3 regions of the Anoxybacillus sp. P3H1B genome follow, and region 3 is predicted to be linked to each of the others. Evidence: riboswitches for the same ligand, from Rfam matches in the RefSeq annotation. Region 3 holds a riboswitch; each other region holds the start of a gene.
The links. Region 3 has a riboswitch for lysine ahead of AT864_RS09855 (amino acid permease). Riboswitches for the same ligand answer to the same signal wherever they lie in the genome.
Positions count from the first base shown of each region.

Region 1: it holds a riboswitch for lysine, as region 3 does, so the genes downstream of both, AT864_RS03030 (aspartate kinase) here and AT864_RS09855 (amino acid permease) in region 3, are expected to answer to the same signal.
Region 2: it holds a riboswitch for lysine, as region 3 does, so the genes downstream of both, AT864_RS04455 (amino acid permease) here and AT864_RS09855 (amino acid permease) in region 3, are expected to answer to the same signal.

Region 1 covers NZ_LPUG01000009.1:550,637-557,226, forward strand. The annotation lists gene AT864_RS03020 (succinate dehydrogenase cytochrome b558 subunit) at 17-625, opposite strand; gene AT864_RS03025 (YslB family protein) at 900-1,355, shown strand; gene AT864_RS03030 (aspartate kinase) at 1,757-2,977, opposite strand; lysine riboswitch at 3,110-3,288, opposite strand; gene uvrC (excinuclease ABC subunit UvrC) at 3,357-5,129, opposite strand; gene AT864_RS03045 (nucleoporin-interacting protein) at 5,147-6,590, opposite strand, start outside.
Region 2 covers NZ_LPUG01000011.1:60,918-67,507, reverse strand. The annotation lists gene AT864_RS04460 (M3 family oligoendopeptidase) at 1-1,467, opposite strand, end outside; lysine riboswitch at 1,628-1,817, shown strand; gene AT864_RS04455 (amino acid permease) at 1,912-3,339, shown strand; gene AT864_RS04450 (MarR family winged helix-turn-helix transcriptional regulator) at 3,484-3,927, opposite strand; gene AT864_RS04445 (acireductone dioxygenase) at 4,131-4,673, opposite strand; gene AT864_RS04440 (methylthioribulose 1-phosphate dehydratase) at 4,703-5,335, opposite strand; gene AT864_RS04435 (2-hydroxy-3-keto-5-methylthiopentenyl-1-phosphate phosphatase) at 5,332-5,991, opposite strand; gene mtnW (2,3-diketo-5-methylthiopentyl-1-phosphate enolase) at 5,988-6,590, opposite strand, start outside.
Region 3 covers NZ_LPUG01000015.1:139,905-146,494, reverse strand. The annotation lists gene AT864_RS09875 (YncE family protein) at 1-61, opposite strand, end outside; gene AT864_RS09870 (histidine kinase N-terminal domain-containing protein) at 275-1,384, shown strand; gene AT864_RS09865 (thermonuclease family protein) at 1,416-2,099, opposite strand; gene AT864_RS09860 (peptide MFS transporter) at 2,593-3,972, shown strand; lysine riboswitch at 4,564-4,751, shown strand; gene AT864_RS09855 (amino acid permease) at 4,861-6,321, shown strand; gene AT864_RS09850 (twin-arginine translocase TatA/TatE family subunit) at 6,352-6,525, opposite strand.

The sequences.
Region 1 (6,590 bases), on a different contig from region 3:
AATTGCTAGTCGTGGATTAAGCGAATGCTAAAATGGCACGAATGCCAACGATTGAAAGCGCTACAAAGATGATCATCGTCACGTAAGTAAAAATTTGCTGTGAACGAGGAGTAACTGTTAATCCCCAGCTTACACAGAAAGACCATAGCCCATTCGAAAAATGGAACACCGTTGACAAAATACCGACAATATAAAAAGCAAGCATAAAAGGATTGTCAACAATGTTGGCCATCATGTCGTAGTTCACATCAGCTCCAAAAGCAGCTTGTACACGTGTTTGCCATACGTGCCACGTGACAAAAATGAGCGTAATGATTCCTGTCAGCCGTTGAAGCATGAACATCCAATTTCGGAAATATCCAAATCTGCCCACATTGTTTTGAGCGGTAAAAGCGATATAAAGTCCATAAATAGCATGAAACAGCAAAGGCAAAAAAATGATAAATATTTCTAAAAAATAGCGGAACGGTAAATGTTCCATAAATGATGCTGCCCGGTTAAATGATTCTGGACCTTTAGTCGCAAAGTGGTTCACTACTAAATGCTGGACTAGGAAAATTCCAACCGGAATAACCCCTAGTAATGAATGGAGTCGGCGGTAAAAAAATTCTCGATTTCCTGCCATATAGTATACCCCCTTTTTAAATAGTGATAATAAAAGATTTATGCACTCCCCATCCACACTAACTAAATGATTAATAGAACTGTAAATGCTTCCATTTCCATTAATCACGCGTCACATCCATTGTACTCCCACAATGTAGTAGCGTCAAGAAAACGAGTTCATAAAATGTTCAATCGTTTGAAAATTAAAACAATATTTGTGCAAAAATCGAAAGAAAAATACTGATTTCTTCTCATTGTTCGGCTATAATGTTTGATAGAAAGAGGGGAATTATGTGAAAACACATTCATTTCAGGAACACTATGAAGCATTACAGCACGTTGAAATTCCTTTATTTGGATATCATCTAATTCGAGAAGTCCTTCTTCCCGATTTGCTTGGCAAAGAAACCGACAGCATTTTATATTGGGCGGGAAAGCATTTAGCGCGCTGCTACCCCTTAGAAACATTCGATGACATCATTTTATTTTTTGAAAAAGCAGGATGGGGTACGCTCGCTGTCATCAAAGAACGCCAAGATGAATTAGAAATCGAGCTGACAGGGCCCGCGGTATCCGCTCGGATCGCCATGAATGCTCACTGTTCATTTCAGCTTGAGGCCGGCTTTCTCGCACAGCAGATTGAACAGCAAAAACGCTTCGTCTCGGAAGCATATGAGCAGCAAAAAAAGCGTGATCAAAAAGTGACTTTTACTGTGAAATGGGACCGTAAACACGAAATTGCTGAATAGACAGATTTTCTGCACCTTTTCAATTGTATTAGCCTATCGATGCACGACAAGAACAAAGGCAAGTATACGTATTTGCTTGCCTTAGACTGTTAACAAACGCTTCATCCTGCGTCACGGGCCTCATTCGTCGCTCATGAACGTTTGGGTTCGCTTCGCGTCTTCACTCGGCTGGCGTTTCTTGTCTGCCAAGCGCCTTCAAGCCAGTTTGATGTAGAACTACCACTATGATAGAAGAATCGTATAAAATGGTGGTAGACAAAGTCGATTTTGACTTTGTCTACCACTTGAGGCAAGCAAGCATTTGCTTGCTTTTTTAGTCAAAACAGTCGGCACAGCACGATTGAATGCACCTTCGCTCTCAAAACGCTTGCCATGATTTCCAGCAGTACGGTCTTGTCTGGTTATGAACGCACGGCGGCTTTTTCATCCAATTGAAACGCCGTATGCAACGCTTCTACTGCTGCAACCATATTTTCTTGAGACACGACGGTTGAAATTTTGATTTCGGACGTGCTGACCATTTTTATTTCAATCCCTTTATCCGCTAACACTTGAAACATTTGTGCAGCTACACCTGGATTAGAGATCATTCCTGAGCCGACAATCGATACTTTGGCCAGTTGGCTTTCATATTCTATCTTTGCTCCCTTGAATGATTCCAACACTTGCAAAGTCTCAGGCAAATCCTCTGTGCGAATGGAAAACGACACAGCTGCTGCTCCGCTATTGGTTGTATTTTGAATAATAATATCGACATTAATCCCGCGATTCGCTAACGCTGTAAAAACGGTTGGCAACATAGGCAACTCGTGCGGGAGCCCTTGGACCGTCACTTTTGTTACTTGATCTTCAAAAGCAATCCCTCTGACAATTAAATGCTGTTCCATTGAAACATCCTCCTTTACCGTTGTTCCGCTCTCTTCCTCCATACTCGAACGAACTTCCAGCAATACTTGATAATTTTTAGCAAACTCTACAGCCCGCGGATGAAGCACTCCTGCTCCAAGATTGGCCAGCTCTAGCATCTCATCATAGGAAATTTCCTCTAGCTTTTTCGCTGCTTTTACATAGCGCGGATCGGTAGTAAACACTCCTGTCACATCTGTATAAATATCGCACTTATCCGCTTGTAGAGCGGCCGCTAAAGCTACAGCTGTCGTGTCAGAACCGCCGCGACCAAGAGTCGTGATATCTCCCTTTTCCGTCACTCCTTGAAAACCAGCCACAATGACGATTTGTCCTGCTTGCAAATATTGATGAATTCTCGTTGTGTCGATATCTATAATGCGGGCATTGCCATGAACAGTCTCTGTCTTGATTCCAGCTTGCCAGCCCGTTAAAGAAACAGCTGCATACCCCTTTTCTTGCAAAGCCATCGCTAATAGGGCAATACTCACTTGCTCCCCTGTCGAAAGAAGCATATCCAGCTCCCGCTTGCTAGGTTGGGACGTTAGCTGTTTGGCTAAATCCACAAGCTGATTCGTCGTCTTTCCCATCGCTGAAACGACAACGACCACTTGATGTCCTTTTTGCACCTCGCTCATTACTCGATCAGCGACATGCTGAATACGTTCAATAGATCCTACAGACGTTCCGCCAAATTTTTGCACAATCATTCCCATTTTTCTCATCCCTTGTTCTTAAAATGTTGATTTCAGCATCCATACCGGTATAGAAACAAATAAAAAACAGCAATGAGAGGCTTCTCATTGCTGTGCATAACGAAATAAGAAAAGAAACGAATTCGCTCCACACAGTGAGATAGCTCTCCAAGATGGGTCATCTTGACAGTCCTACATTTCTTAAACGCAGGACCAGCAGGAAAAGCAATGAGACTTCCCCCACTTCGGCGAGCCTCCCCTTTCGGCATTTTTCTTTGGAACCCATTTTCCTCCAAATGCCTACTCTTGAAGTTCGCGCCTCTATCTTCACTTCTGTGCTTAGAAGTGTATAAATATGCAATTAAGGTGATTGTATCAGCTTTTTCTCCAATTGACAATACTATTCTCGCAGCTTTTCATAAATTTTTTCAGCAACTGCGCGAGGAATCGCCGCTTTTTGCAGCTCCTCAATCGTCGCTTCTTTTATATTTTTTAAAGAGCCAAAATGCTTAAGAAGCGCTTTTTTTCGCTTTTCTCCAACTCCCGGAATGTGGTCAAGCGCGGACTGAAATAACGATTTTCCTCGCGTCTGGCGATGAAACGTAATAGCAAAACGATGGACTTCATCCTGAATGCGCTGCAGCAAATAAAATTCTTGGCTGTTTCGCGACAATGGCACGATTTGTGGTGGATCTCCCATGATTAATTCCGATGTGCGATGCTTGTCGTCTTTTACAAGACCGGCAAGCGGAATTTCCAAGCCCAACTCATTTTCTAACACATCGCGAACAGCCGCCAGATGTCCCTTTCCTCCATCAATTAAAATCAAATCCGGAAGAGGAAGGCGTTCCTTTAAAGCACGGCTATATCGCCGCCGTACAACCTCGCGCATTGATTCATAATCATCTGGCCCCTTCACAGTTTTAATTTTATATTTGCGATATTCTTTTTTCTCAGGCTTGCCGTCGATAAACACCACCATCGCCGAAACCGGATCAGCCCCATGGATATTAGAATTATCAAACGCTTCGATTCGATGCGGTGTTGGAATGTTCAACGCAACTCCTAAGTTTTCAACCGCTTTAACCGTTCGTTCTTCATCGCGTTCAATAAGATAAAACTTCTCTTTTAAAGCGATCGCTGCATTTTTACTCGCAAGATCGACCAGCTCTTTTTTCTTTCCTCTTTTCGGCTGAATAACAGGCACCTGGAGCAACTGCTCAGCCAAGCTTCCGTCAACCTCAAGCGGCAGGATTACTTCTTTTGGCTTAAAATGATTCTCCTTGGAGTAAAATTGTCCTAAAAATGTGAGCAGCTCTTCATCGGGATCTTGATGCAGCGGAAAGATCGAAACATCCCGCTCGATTAGCTTTCCTTGACGAATAAAAAAGACTTGGACGCACATCCATCCTTTGTCATAGGAGTAGCCGAACACATCTCTGTTAACAAAATCCTTCATCGTCATTTTCTGTTTTTCCATCATCGCTTCAATATGCGCAATTTGATCACGGTATTCTTTAGCTCGTTCAAATTCAAGGGCTTCTGCTGCTTTGTTCATTTTTTCAACCAATTCTTTTTTTATGTCTTGGTGTCCCCCGTTTAAAAAACGGACAATCTGTTCCACTATTTCTTTATTTTGTTGTTCCGAAACCGAATAGATACACGGAGCGAGACATTGTCCCATATGATAATAAAGACAGGCGCGGTTCGGCAGGGACGCGCACTTGCGAAGCGGATACATGCGATCGAGCAATTTTTTAGTCTCATTTGCAGCCTGCACGTTCGGATACGGTCCAAAATATTTGCCGCGATCTTTTTTTACCTTTCTTGTAATAATGAGACGTGGATGCTCCTCAGCTGTAATTTTAATAAATGGATAGCTTTTATCATCTTTGAGCATGACATTATATTTTGGATCGTATTTTTTGATTAAATTCATTTCTAAAATAAGCGCTTCAATATTTGATGAGGTCACAATATATTCAAAATCCGCTATTTCATTCACAAGGCGCAGCGTCTTTCCATCATGCGTTCCAGTAAAATAAGAACGAACACGGTTTTTTAATACTTTCGCTTTTCCTACATAAATCACTGTGCCATTTTTATCTTTCATTAAATAGCAGCCGGGCTGCTCTGGCAAAACCGATAGCTTCTCTTTTAAGTGATCATGCATCATAATCACTCCAATGCTTAGTCTTTCCATTCATAAAGTGTAATTTTGCCGTATACCGGATCCGCCAGCTTACTTGAATCATACGTTTTGATTTTCCGCAAATGTCCGGTCAGCGATACACCTTGTGACTGGAATCCCTTCACTACATGATCCGTTATATAAATTTTAGCATGTGGATAGTTCGTTTGATGTTGTAAAAAAAATGAAAAATGCAAGGCTTGTTCATACGGAAAGGTAACACGAAGGTATTCGAGCACCCTCGCTTCTTCCCATGTGTACAAAACAAACCGTTCCTTCCTCTGTTGTAAATCATATGCTAATTGATAGGTGGCTGGCAAGTGTAAGGCTTGCTCACGCAAGTTCCATGTGCCAACAACAAGCTGGATCACAAGAACAGCGAGAGCAAACAGCTTCTTATACGCCGGCATCCCTCTGTCCAAAAAACGAAGCCATCCATAAAAAAGTAAAAAGTGAACAATGGGAAGAGCATGGCGCGGCTTCTCAATATTTTGAGCAAACAAAGCCCAAATCCCATACATAAAAATGCAAATAAGCAGCCAGCGCGGAAAAGAGAAGCGTCGGACAGAGTAAAACGCCCAAACGAATAACGCGATATATATTGTCAACAAGACGAAAGTACGACTAGAGAGACCAATCCAAACCATATTATGAAATAAAAAATAGCTTGTTCGCTCCCAAAGCGACTGCTGATCCGTTGCGGCCGTTCCTCCCCATTCCTGAAAATGCCCATTCGTAAACGAAAAAGCCAGTTTAATAAAGCTCATCAAGCCTCCTTCTGTCATAGCAACCCCTATGATCCAAATGGATTGAAAAATGGCGGCAAAACAAATAAAGAGCAATAAACGGGAGATTCTTCGATATTTTCGCCAATCTTCATACCATACAAAAGCGAAAGCAAGGGCAAAAGGAGCGTATGAAAGCCGGATGCCTAACAGCAAACTAAATACAAACAAAGACAATAGTTGAGCGTGCCAAGAAAGCCTAGTTTTGGCCCGCTCAATCGCCCATAGATACCACCATAAAACCGCTAATGCCGCTCCGTCCGACATCGGCTGAAGACAAATCAATACGACATAGCTAGCTGATTGCACTAGCACTGTAACAATCCATGCTTTTTCTTTTGAACTATATTGTGTTGCCAGCAAAAAAATAGGCACTGAAGCTGACGCGAGCATCATCACATTAAAAACGGATAAAGCTTTTGCCGGATTAGCGACAAACGAATGAACGAGCATTCCTCCCAAAACAAAATAAGGATAGCCAGGAAAATGAGGTTGCATCGCTAATAAATCATAGCGGTCTAAAGCAAAGGCAAAATCCACTTGGTCCCACGATGCAGCATATGGACTTGCATAGTAGATTTCAATTCCAAACAGCAAAACCAGTGCTAAAAAACCAAAATATGACATATATCGATGATTTCCCAGAAAATATTTTTTC
Region 2 (6,590 bases), on a different contig from region 3:
GTCAACATAATAAAAAGCCGTTGTATAAATATGGCTTTGCCGTTGCCAAAAACCGCCGCGTTCCAAATAATCATGGCCATCGTAATCCCTTGTTGGCATGTATTTTCGTTCGATTTCCCGCCATTTTCTCTTCCGTTCCGCTGGTGTTGCCTCCGGATTTTCATAAACGAAGTGCTGGAATTCATCAACCGCCACCCCGTATGGCAGAAACAGCACAGCCGAGCTTAAATGATGAAATTGATATTTTTTCGTATCTTCTTTAAAGAACAGCTCCATCCATGGCCATGTGAAAAACTCCATGCTCATGGAATGGATTTCACACGCCTCTAACGTCGGCCAATTATACTCTGGAATTTCGTAATGGCGGCTTTCATACACTTGAAAAGCGTGGCCCGCTTCATGGGTGAGAACATCAATATCGCCGGACGTGCCAGTAAAATTCGCAAAAATAAATGGCGCTTTATATTCTTCTATATATGTGCAGTAACCACCGCTTGCTTTCCCTTTTTTGGCCAAAAGATCCATCCATTCATTTTCAATCATAAACCGGAAAAACTCGCCTGTTTCTGGTGACAGCTCTTCATACATTTTTCGGCCGTTTTCGATAATCCACTTTGCATCCCCTTTTGGAATCGGATTGCCCGTCGGGAATGAAAACGCTTCATCGTAATATTTCAGCTTCTCAACGCCAATTCTTTTCCTCTGGCGTTCATACAGCTTTTCTGCTAACGGCACAATATAAGCTTTCACCTGCTCACGGAATCGCGCAACCATTTCAGCATTATAATCGGTCCGTCCCAACCTTGCATATCCAAGTTCAATAAAGTTGTTAAACCCTAGTTTTTTTGCAATGCTTGTACGCACTTTGACAAGCTGATCGTAAATATGGTCAAATTGTTCCTCATGCGTTTCAAAAAAGGCAAATCGCGCTTCATTTGCCCGCTTCCGCATTTGCCGATCAGGCGACTCCACAAACGGCTGCAGCTGTGCCAACGTGTATTCTTGTCCTTCAAATAAAATTTTTGCGGAGGCTACCAATTTCGTATACTCGCTTGCTAGCTTATTTTCTAACTGTAAATCCGCGACAATCTCAGGAGAAAACGTTTTAAGCTCTGTTTCCGCAAGTGCAAATAACTGTTTTCCCCAGCGTTTTTCGAGCTCCGAACGAAATCGGGAGGCGACGAGCGCCTCATAATATTCGTTGACAAGGCCTTTGACAATCGGATCCACCTCATCGAAAAAATCTTGCTCCTGCTTATAAAAATCATCATTTGTATCAACCGTATGGCGAATATAGCAAATTTGCGCCATCGTGCTAAATTCGTTGCGCAGTTTATTGATTTGCTTCATCGCTTCATCCTGCTCTTCCGCATGCAGGGCCTGCTGAAACGCCTGCAATGCCGCTTGAAATTCTGTCTTTAGTTTTTCCATGTCAGGGCGTTTATATAGAAACTCGGAAAACTTCAAATCCATCCCTTCCTTTTCCTCAAAAATTTCTAACCTTAGTTATATTCCACTTGTTTGCTAAAAATTCCTGTTCATGCTTCAGATAAAAGCATATTGACGAATATTGTCGAATCGTGTATGATTATCAAGGTAATTGAATATTTTTTCTTCTCGTCAACTTAGATGAGATAGAGGTTGCAATGGATAAAAGTAGTTTGAATGAGGGACAGAGGAACCGATGACTTCAAACGAAAGGATCCATTGCCGAAGTTTGCAGCGTACTCTGGCGCCGCAAGCTGGGCCTGCATTCGAATAGAGTCAGGACTGCCATCGCTTATCTTATATGGAAGCGATGGAGCGCTATCTACATTAAGTTCGATGCGGATGTCACATGCACCCGTTGAAAACTTAAGGGTGTATTTTTTTTTTGATAAATGCGCAAATCAGAAAGGAGTAGGGGTTATATTGCAGCAAAATAAACTAGGTCTCTGGGTATTAACGGCGCTTGTCGTTGGGAATATGGTTGGATCAGGAATTTTTATGCTTCCTCGTTCACTTTCAGAAGCCGCGAGCCCTTTAGGGGTCATTTTAGCTTGGCTATTAACAGGTGGCGGAGTGCTAATGACCGCTCTTGTCTTTGGCAATTTAGCGATTCGCAAGCCTGCGTTAAATGGCGGGCCGCAAATTTACGCGAAGGAATTGTTTCCAAAGGGCTCAAACGCCTCGGTTTTATCGGGATTTATGTCTTCCTGGGGCTATTGGATTGGAAATTTTGCTGGAAACGTGGCCATTATTACGACATTTACGAGTTATTTATCCACATTCTTTCCGATTTTAACAAGCAAACAAACCGTATTTATGGTAGGCGCTACACCGATCAAACTCGGCAACCTCCTTACATTTATGGTTTGTACCGCTCTATTATGGGGAATGCACTTTATTATTTTGCGCGGCATCGAGGGAGCCGGAAAACTAAATTTCATAGCCACTTCGGCAAAGGTACTCGGCTTCTTTTTATTTATTGCCATAAGCTTATTTGCATTTGATAAAAGCAACATCGGCTCTATCGTCGCTCCGCGTTACGATGAAGCAGGCCATTCCGTTAGCCTGTTCGGGCAAGTGACCGGCGCGGCCGTTGCGACATTATGGGCATTTGTCGGAGTGGAATCTGCGATTGTGTTCGCTTCACGTGCACGCAAGCAAACAGATGTCAAACGGGCAACCATTCTTGGTTTGCTGATTGCTCTCATCATTTACATTGGCATAAGTGTGCTTGTAATGGGCTTGCTTCCGCAAAAACAGTTGATTCATTCAGAGAAGCCTTTAGTGGATGCGATTCAAACCATTTTAGGACCAAGCGGCGCATACATCTTAGCTGGACTTGGCCTCATCAGCCTTCTTGGCTCGACGCTCGGCTGGGTGCTATTAAGCGCGGAAGTTCCATATCAAGCCGCGAAGCAAGGATTATTTATCCCTGCTTTCTTAAAAGAAAACAAAAAAGGAATGCCGAAACTCGCTTTAGTTTTGTCAAATGGATTAGCGCAAATTTTCATTTTCTCAACGATCTCTCATTCGATGTCAGCTGCATTTGATTTTGTCATTTATATTGCGACACTCGCTTATCTTGTTCCTTACTTTATCGCTTCTGTCTTTCAGCTCAAGCTCACATGGACAGGAGAGACATATGAAACCAATACAAAGCAGCGAATCACGGATGGAGTCATTGCAGCACTGGCCACTATTTATTCCATTTGGGTCATTATCGCGGGAACATCTGACATCAAAACCTTTATGCTTGGCGTTGCGTTGCTCGCAAGCGGCATCATTTTTTATCCGCTTGTAAAAAAAGCAGTAGACAAAGAAAAAAACGCGAAAAAAAGACTGTCAGCTTAATCCAAAAAAGAGGGGTTTCTCCCTCTCTTTATCTTTTATCTATAGTCCCTCCTCTCTCTTTATCAAAAAAGAACGCGCGCCCGCCACCCATTATAAAAAAGCGCCAGCGAATCTTTGATCCGCTGGCGCTTTCACCATCCGTACTTATTGCTGTTTCGCACCGTATCCCATTTTTTTCAATAACTCAATAACCTGTTCTTTCTCTTCAATCGTTAATCCGGAAAGTGTTTCATGGATCGTTTGTTCATGCTCCGGAAATACCTTTTCAATAAAAGCTTTTCCCTTATCCGTAATCGAAGCATAAGTTACACGGCGGTCCTTTTCACATGCTTTGCGCATAATTAGCCCTTTTTGCTCTAATTTATCGACAACATATGTGATGCTGCCGCTTGCCAGTAAAATTTTCCCGCCAATTTGCTGCAATGGCTGATCCCCCTTATGATATAGCAATTCCAACACAGCAAACTCCGTAGGGTTCACGCCGAACGACTGAATGGATTTATTTACTTGATCATTAACAGCACGGTACGCTCTTGACAGCACAATAAATAGCTTTAATGATTGCAAAATTTCCTCTCTATCCGCCACTTGTCATCAAATCCTTTATCGGTCGAATTCGAAGCCATTGTAGCGAAAAATCCTCTCTTTGTCAATGAAACGCCCCGATCTACGCCGTCCATTCCGTACGTTCTTCTGCCATTCGTTTCATTGCTAGAAAACCTCTCGGCGAATCGAATCGATTCCATCCATCAAAAAGCGCAAGAATCGCTTAAGATTCCTGCGCTTTTTGGTTATTGAACAGCTTCTTCTTTTTCCTCATAAGGATGGGCAACCCAGCCAGATGGATCAATAAACAAACGAACAGCTACCACTTGGCGGTCTTCCATTAATGTGAAGAAATGCGGATTTCCTTCTGGAACGGAAATAACATCGCCAGCTTCCAGCTGCACTTCAAAATATCCTGTTTGTTCGTCGCCTTTAATAATGAAAATGCCGTGTCCTGCGACGATGGCGCGTACTTCATCCTCCGTATGGATATGCACTTGTTCAAATTTCTTCAATAATTCCTCTAAATTCGGAGTAGCATCTGATAAAGCGACAACATCCCACGCTTTATAGCCTCTTCTTGCTGCTAAATCCTCAATATCATCTTTAAAAATCGCTAAAATTTCCTCTTTTTCCTCGTCACTCAAAACAAACGTTTCTTTTAAGTGACTTGGCAGCTTGCTAACATCCCAATGTTCATACAGAACGCCTTGCTTTTCTAAAAAGCTCCCTACATTCTCATGACCTTTGATCCATTCACCTGTGTTTCTAATTTTAATAACTGCCATTTTTCATCCCTCCATTGTCATTTTAAAATCTATGAAGTGAATACTTTGTGACCTTTTAGCATAAGCAGCTTAACATGATAGCTAAACAAAAACTCGCACGCTTCTAAAAACTTTTTCGCTTCAAAGGAGCTTCTTCCCCATACGGTAATACCGTGGTTGCGAATCAGCACCGCTCCGCTATCTGCCGAGACGTGCTTCGAAAACTCAGCGGCAAGCGTCGGAATGTGCGCATGATTCCGAATAATCGGAATGCGAAAAACCGCATCTTCCTCCCAAAGACCAAACGCTTTAATCATTTCTTGGCCGGTAAAAATGACTTCCCCATCATCCCCATACAGTTCAGAGACGACATTATTATCAATCGTATGAACATGAAGCACGCAGCCAGCGTTCGTTTTATTATAAATTTCCACATGCAGCAAGGTTTCAGCCGATGGCTTTAAATGGGTCGACTCAGCCGGATTGCCCAAAGCGTCGACAAGAAGAAAATCATCATTTGTTTGCTTTCGTTTATCTTTTCCGCTGGCCGTAACGAAAAAGGTTAGCGGCTGATCAGCCACCTTGATCGATAGATTCCCACTTGTTCCCAAAAACCAATCGCGGGAAGCCAGTTCTGCTTTGACATCAGCAAGCTCTGCCCATTTCTTCAATAAATCGCTCATGCGCTCACCTCCATCCTTTTCAAAGATTCAATGACATCAAAGAACGTCGTAAACGGCGTATGGGTCAGGTCCAGCTCCGCACATTTTTGCAACAGAAAATCACGGGCAATCACGTGATCGGCAAGCTGGGCGACCGCTAAATCCGTAACGGAATCACCGATGACGATCTTCGTTTCCTCTGGTGTTGCTAGCTTTCTTAACAACGACGGCTTGCAGCAGCCGCAGCCATTACGGCAATGGTCATCACACGCATACGGCCATGTAATGCGAATCGTTTCCCCGCTAAAGTCCGAACCATTGCAAAAAATCGCGTCTTTTTCAATAAGTCCCTCTAAAAGCGGATAAACGAAAAAATCGATTCCGCCGCTAACGACATAGAGCGGAATGCCTCGCTCCTTTGTAAAGGAGACAAATTCACGAAAACCATCGCGAATTTGGGCAGTGCCTAAAATAAAACTCGTAATCTCTTCTTTTAGCCGGGAAGGAAGAAGCGAAAACATCGCTCCGACGCCAGCTTGAACAGAGCGACGCTGCGCGAGCACATCCTCTTTGATGCTTTCCCATTGCGGCGGAGCAAATTGCTTCATAATCGCTATAATGTTGTCATTATTTGTAATCGTGCCATCGAAATCGCAAAAAATTATCGGTTTCGTCATACTTTCACCTCTTGAGTGCCCCATAAAGCAATGGCTTTTTGCAATGAATGGTTTTCTTTTGCCGCCTCACTTAAAGGCTTTCCGGCTAATACTGCCGCGATTGCGGCGCTAAATGCCTTTCCTCCTCCTGCCACTCCCTCTGGATGTCCATGCACCCCGCCTCCTGCATTAATGACGCTGTCGATGCCAAAATCGCGGATAAGGAGCGGAACCAGCCCTGGATGAATGCCGGCAGACGGAACAGGAAACGTTTGTACAAATACATCTTCCTTCGTTAATTCATGGGCAATGCCACTTGCGTCTTCCTTGGCCAGAGCAACGTTTCCATATGGAGACGGGAACAAGGAAAAATCCGCCCCTGCCATGCGAACGAGCTTGCCAAGCAACAAAGGATGGCTTACACCGTAAAATTCCGACGGAGTCAACGCCCCGCTAAACGCCGGATGCGCCATAATCGGAATGGAAATCTCCTCATCCTCCCGCAATCCTTGCAATACGTCCAGTCCATACGCGAACACGTTGAACAGCAGCAAATCGGCGCCAAGCTCCACCGCTCGCTTCGCTTTCTCTTTTAACTCAAACGTTTTTCCCGAAAGATT
Region 3 (6,590 bases):
GTCGTTCGCACCCCATTAACAAGCTGACAAACATAAAGGCAAGCACAAGGGCAAGTCTCATTGTTCTCCTCCTTTTCAGGCGAAACACTTGACATATTATAAACAAATATTGTGAGAAACTTGTGAAAAATGACGAAAAAATTTTGTATGATATCATTCAGCAATAGAGCATTGTAAAAACTGCAAATTTAGCAATATTTCTCTTTATCATTTTAGCTATTTCCTTTTATAATAATAACATGCGATGGCGAGCGGATAAATGAGGTGAGTGGATTTGGAGTCTTCAAAAGAAAAACTAATTGCGTTTCTAGAAGAGCATGTATCTGATTTTCTAACGCATTGGCGAAACCATGTGCGTATCGCCGATAATGATAAATATATTGATCAAGTAGAGCATAACGGGCTATCTTTCTTTCAACTTGTGAAAGAAATGCTCAGCCATCCCCTTCCGTCAGAACACATTCAAGCACTGGCGGAAAAAATCGCAAAAGAAAGAGCAGAAGCAAATGTGAATATCGGTGAATTTGTCTATAATACAAACCTCGGCCGAAGTCTATTAATCCGGTATGCGTTGCAGTCTGGTCTTCCAATTGACGAGCTTCAACCATTAATTGACGATATTAACGCTTTATTTGATCGTTTTTCGTTTTATGCGGTTACAAAATACACCGAACTAAAAGATGCGGAAATTCAAAAAAGAAACTTGTTTATTTCTCAGTCTCATAAAGATCGGCTCACATTGCTTGGCCAAATGTCTTCGAGTTTCGTTCATGAATTTCGCAATCCATTGACGGCTATTATCGGGTTTATTCAGCTGCTAAAATTTGAACATCCAACCTTAAAATATTTGGATATTATCGAACATGAGCTCCAACAATTGAAATTTCGCATTTCTCAATTTCTTCATGCTTCAAGAAAAGAAGCGGTTGAAGAGAAAAAGGAGACTGTATCTCTTTCCGAGTTTTTCGAAGAGATCCTATCCTTTCTGTACCCAAGCTTTGTGGATGAAGATGTCGATGTGTCTACCAATATCGATTCAACATTGACTGTATTTGTCTATAGGAATCAGCTCAAACAGGTCATCATGAATATTCTTCTCAATTCCATCGAGGCGGTCAAAGAAAAGGAAAAGCCGCGGCGGATCAATATTGATGTGTCATTGATGGACGGAAAGATTGCCATCATGATTTCTAATAACGGTCCAATGATTCCTTCGGAAGCCATTCACGCCATCTTTGAGCCATTTTTCACAACGAAAAAGCTTGGCACAGGAATCGGCCTGTATGTATGTAAAAAAATTATTGAAGATCATGGCGGCCAAATCACCTGCTCTTCCAATCAGCATGTTACTTCCTTTATGATTTCCCTTCCCAGTTCAAACTAAATCCCTCTCCCCTTAATATGGAGAGAGGGATTTAGCGTAGCGGTTTGCGAAATCCTGCATCTTGTGCCTCTTTCTCAGTACAAAACATTCTTTCTGCCTTTGTTACCTTATATTGCGGACTTCCAGGAACATGATAAATTTTTTCTCCGCTTTTTGAAATATTGCCTTTAATCATTGGCTTGGAGCACGATGATGAAGAAGAAGCTTGATCGTTAAATCCTTGATCTGTTGCATAATTTTCTATTGACCAAATCCCCAGTTGCTTCTCCCTGGCTTTCTCCTGAATTTGCCGGAATTCATCGACATATTTCGTATTAGGCTCAAATACGTAAGCCACCCGAGCATAGCCCTGCTCCAGCAGCAGCTCATTAAGCATTTTGTTTCCGATCCATACATAGGCTAGCAACCGGCCGTATTTGTCTCGTTCTCTCACATCCAATTCCAGCTCCACCTTTGTCCCTGATGGCAGTAATTGCTTCACATATTGACTTGACTCCACGCCAAACGGCTGCACGGGCTTGGTCGGATGTACAGATTCAGGTGTGTCAACCAACAATAAACGGACGGTTTCTTCTTTGCTTCCGACTGCAACTTTTAACGTATCCCCATCAATGACCCGTTGAACAATAGCTGGAATTTTTTCTGAAGATGATTGGCATCCCGTTAACACGAGAACCGCAAAAGCAGTCAAAAGCGCCATGAGGTATTTCTTCAATCTTTCTCCTCCTTCCGTATCTTATCGTAGCGCATCTCAGAAAACTTGACCACTATTTGTTCACTTTTTTATCCATAATCCTAAGCTTTCAAGACCATACACAACATTTTCCAAGGCGCATGGATCGCCTAAAAATAGAACTATTATTCCGTTTATATGGAGAAACTATAGAGAAAATGGAACGAACCTTTCGATCTTTTCATTTAAGCGATGCCATCCAATGGAATGGGTCAACATTTCTTCCTCAAACGAGTATGAATTGAACAAGCACCATGAATGCCCTGTTTCCATTGAACGAAATAGCTAGTATATAGAGTATGATGGAAAGATTCATTATACAAATAATATAATATTTAGATTAATAACACTATTAAATCGATAAAGATAAGTTTAAAAGTTTATATTTTTCTATTTCTATATAATTTTATTGACTTATAGATATTTTATAAAATAAAATGTTCTTTGCACGATCATCAATTTAGGAGGAAGAAAAATGGGAGCATTACCTGAGGTTCAACCGATGCAACAGGAACAAAGCAAAAAACATCCTCCCGGGCTTTATCTTTTATTCTTCACCGAGATTTGGGAGCGTTTTAGCTACTATGGAATGCGGGCGATCCTAGTTCTTTATTTAACGACAGCAACCATTAGTGGCGGTTTAGGATTTGATCAAAGAATCGCCGTAAGTATTTATGGGTTCTTTACAGGGATTGTTTATTTTACCCCTATTATCGGTGGATACCTTTCTGACCGCTTTTTAGGTCGTCGCTTAGCTATTACCATCGGCGGAATTATTATGGCCGTCGGCAATCTTATACTGTTTGCGGTCAATACAAAAATAGGGTTATATACGGGGCTTTTACTATTAATTATCGGAAACGGTTTCTTTAAACCTAATATTTCGACGCTTGTCGGTGAATTGTACGGACCAAATGACAAGCGCCGCGATGCAGCCTTTACCATTTTCTATATGGGAATTAACATCGGCGCCTTTTTTGCTCCGCTGATCTGTGGATTTTTAGCTGAAGATTATTTTAAAACGACTGTCAATGGCGTCGTGCAGTATGGATTTAAATATGGTTTCCTTGCCGCATCCATCGGTATGATAATTGGTCAAGTATTTTTTAATCTATTAGGAAATCGTTATCTAGGAGAAATCGGCAAAAAGCCGATTGGCAAACAGAAAACAGCTTCAACTGCGCCAAAAGAGCCGTTAACAAAAAAAGAAAAACAGCGCATTCGTGTGATCTTAATTTTAATGTGCTTTGTTGTCTTTTTCTGGGCTGGCTTCGAACAAGCAGGAAGCTCGCTTACATTGTATACCGATAAGTTCGTCGATAAATCCATCGGCAGCTGGACCATGCCAACCTCTTGGTTTCAATCATTAAATCCATTATTTATCGTTCTATTAACACCCGTTTTATCTGCATTATGGGTAAAATTGGCTAACTCTAAACGCGGTGATTTATCAGCTCCGACAAAGATGGGATTAGGTATGATTTTGCTTGGTCTCGGATTTGCTGTTTTGGTTCCTGCTCTGCTGCAAACCGGAAGCGACGAGCAACACATTACGGTAAAAGCAAATGCATTATTTATTGTTTTAACATACTTTTTGCATACGCTTGGTGAGCTTTGCCTATCACCGGTTGGGCTATCACTTACAAGCCGCATCGCACCGATTCGTCTCGCTTCCCTGCTAATGGGAGTTTGGTTATCAGCAACTGGTATCGCGAATATTTTAGCAGGTCAATTAGCAGCTTTTACGGAGTCATTAGGCTATCTAGAAATTTTCAGCTTAATTGGCGGCATTACCATTGTTCTTGGCTTTGTTCTGTTATTATTATCGAAAAAACTTGTAGAAATGTCAGAATAATAAAGAAAAAAGGATTCACTTATATCGTGAATCCTTTTTTCTTTGCTTATTTACCATTGGTCGTTTTAACATTCTTCAGTCGAGAAGTCTCCCATTTCTAAATCTTGCGAAGCTTGATGAAAGTGGGAGATGAATCGACTTCGGACAAGGACAGGCTTTTGCCTGTTCAATTGTCTGACCCTGTGGTAAAATAAACCTATGTCGTTCTTTCATAACTAGATATAGGAGGTTGCATGGAGAAAATAAAATGCGAAAACCAAGCTGATCCTTCCATGCGTAAAATATCCAAGGTACAAAAGAACTCCGAATTGTCGGACATCTAGGGTTGGAACGACCCGAAGTCACGCTCAGGGAGACGAAAGGCGGCTTTCGTCGTGGAACTGAGAAGCTCCCACTTCAAGCTTTAGCTAAGTGGTGAGTAGTTCACGAAACAGGATTTCTATCGTTCCATGCCTCTCGCTCTATTCCACGTATATAGTAAACATAGAAGGGTTTGGCTTTTTTGCGATTGAAGCATAAATAAATATTGTTTTTGTACAAAAATTGTTTTATAATCATCATGGAACAAAATGAATAGCATCCTCATTCACCCGATGAGGTAGAGGTTGCGGCTTTTATGAGTACAGCGAACGAGATGCAGAGAACATTGAAGACTTCGCTCGAAGGGAAAAGCCGCCGAAGTTGGCACATTTCTCTGGATGTGCGAACTGGGGCTGTCACCGAATAGGGGCAGCACTGTCACGGTTTGCGTAAAGCAACCGTGGGGCGCTATCTTCACGGAAGGGTTGATACGGGTAATGATTGCATTGCCGCCGAATCTCCTTCGGCGGCTTTTTTTATTGCCCGGCTCCTTTCCATGACAACATGAAAAAAAGGAGCGATGAAAACATGGAAAGCGTCATTCAAAAACAGGAAGCCGCCACACCGGCTTCGCCTAACCAGCTGCAACGAAAGCTAAAAACAAGGCATTTAACAATGATTTCTCTTGGGGGAACGATTGGTACTGGGTTGTTTTTAGCAAGCGGCGGAGCGATTCATACCGCTGGACCGGGTGGAGCGCTCATAGCGTATATCGCGATTGGAGTGATGGTATATTTTTTGATGACCAGCCTTGCGGAAATGGCCGCTTATATGCCCGTTACCGGAACGTTTAGTACGTATGCAACGAAATTTGTCGATCCTGCTCTCGGATTTGCTTTAGGATGGAACTACTGGTATAACTGGGCCATTACAATTGCCGCAGAACTCTCGGCTGTGACTATGATCATGAAATTTTGGTTTCCGAATAGCCCTTCACTTTTATGGAGCGCATTATGCTTAGTGATTATGTTTTTACTTAACTATTTATCTGTAAAAGGATTTGGTGAAGCCGAATATTGGTTTTCCCTTATTAAAGTAGTAACGGTTATTATTTTTCTTATTGTCAGCTTTTTCATGATTGTAGGTATTATGGGTGGTGAAGCGGTTGGATTTAGAAACTTCACCATCGACGACGCTCCGTTCCATGGTGGGTTCATGGCGACTCTCGGCATTTTTATGGCCGCAGGATTTTCTTTCCAAGGAACAGAGCTGCTTGGGGTTGCAGCCGGTGAAAGCGAGGATCCGAAACGAAACATTCCTCGCGCCATTCGTCAAGTATTTTGGCGTATTTTGCTATTTTATATACTGGCTATTTTAGCAATCGGGCTGCTTATTCCGTATACAAATGAAAATCTAGCGAATAGCGACGTTACGGTCAGCCCATTTACTCTCGTCTTTGATAAAGCTGGCATTGCGTTGGCTGCATCCGTTATGAACGCCGTCATTTTAACAGCGGTTTTATCAGCCGGAAATTCCGGTATGTATGCGTCTACTCGAATGCTTTGGGATCTAGCAAAAGAAGGAAAAGCGCCAAAATTTCTGGCCAAGCTAAATCACCGCGGTGTTCCTGTTAATGCATTACTAGTCACAGCTTCACTAGGAACGCTTGCTTTTTTGGCTTCGTTCTTTGGCGATGGCACCGTTTATGTATGGTTATTAAATGCCTCTGGTATGTCGGGATTCATTGCGTGGCTAGGCATCGCGGTCAGTCACTACCGTTTCCGCAAAGCATATGCCGCGCAAGGGCGCGATCTCAATGATCTTCCTTATAAAGCCAAATGGTTTCCATTTGGACCATTGTTCGCTCTAGTGCTTTGCACGATTGTCATTTTGGGACAGAACTATGGGGCCTTTATGGGGAAGTCAATCGATTGGTACGGCATTCTCGTTTCCTACATTGGACTGCCATTGTTTTTAGCGGTTTGGCTTGGCTATAAAATCGTGAAAAAGACAAAGGTCGTTCCCCTCAAAGAATGTGAATTAGACTAAAAAACCGCTCGGCTATGCCAAGCGGTTTTTTCAGTCGTGCTTTTTCGTTTTCTGTTCTTCGTCATCCATGATGCCTTTTGTAGCATTTTTAAATTCGCGGAGCGTTTTTCCAGCTGCTTGTCCAAGCTCTGGCAGCTTTTTCGGGCCGAAAAGTAACAGGGCAAAAAATACGATCAAGGCAATCTCGCCAAATCCTATGTTCATATCATTCACTCCATGCGCTTCATTTTCGTCTTTTCCTTTTCCATTATATCATATCATCTTTGAAT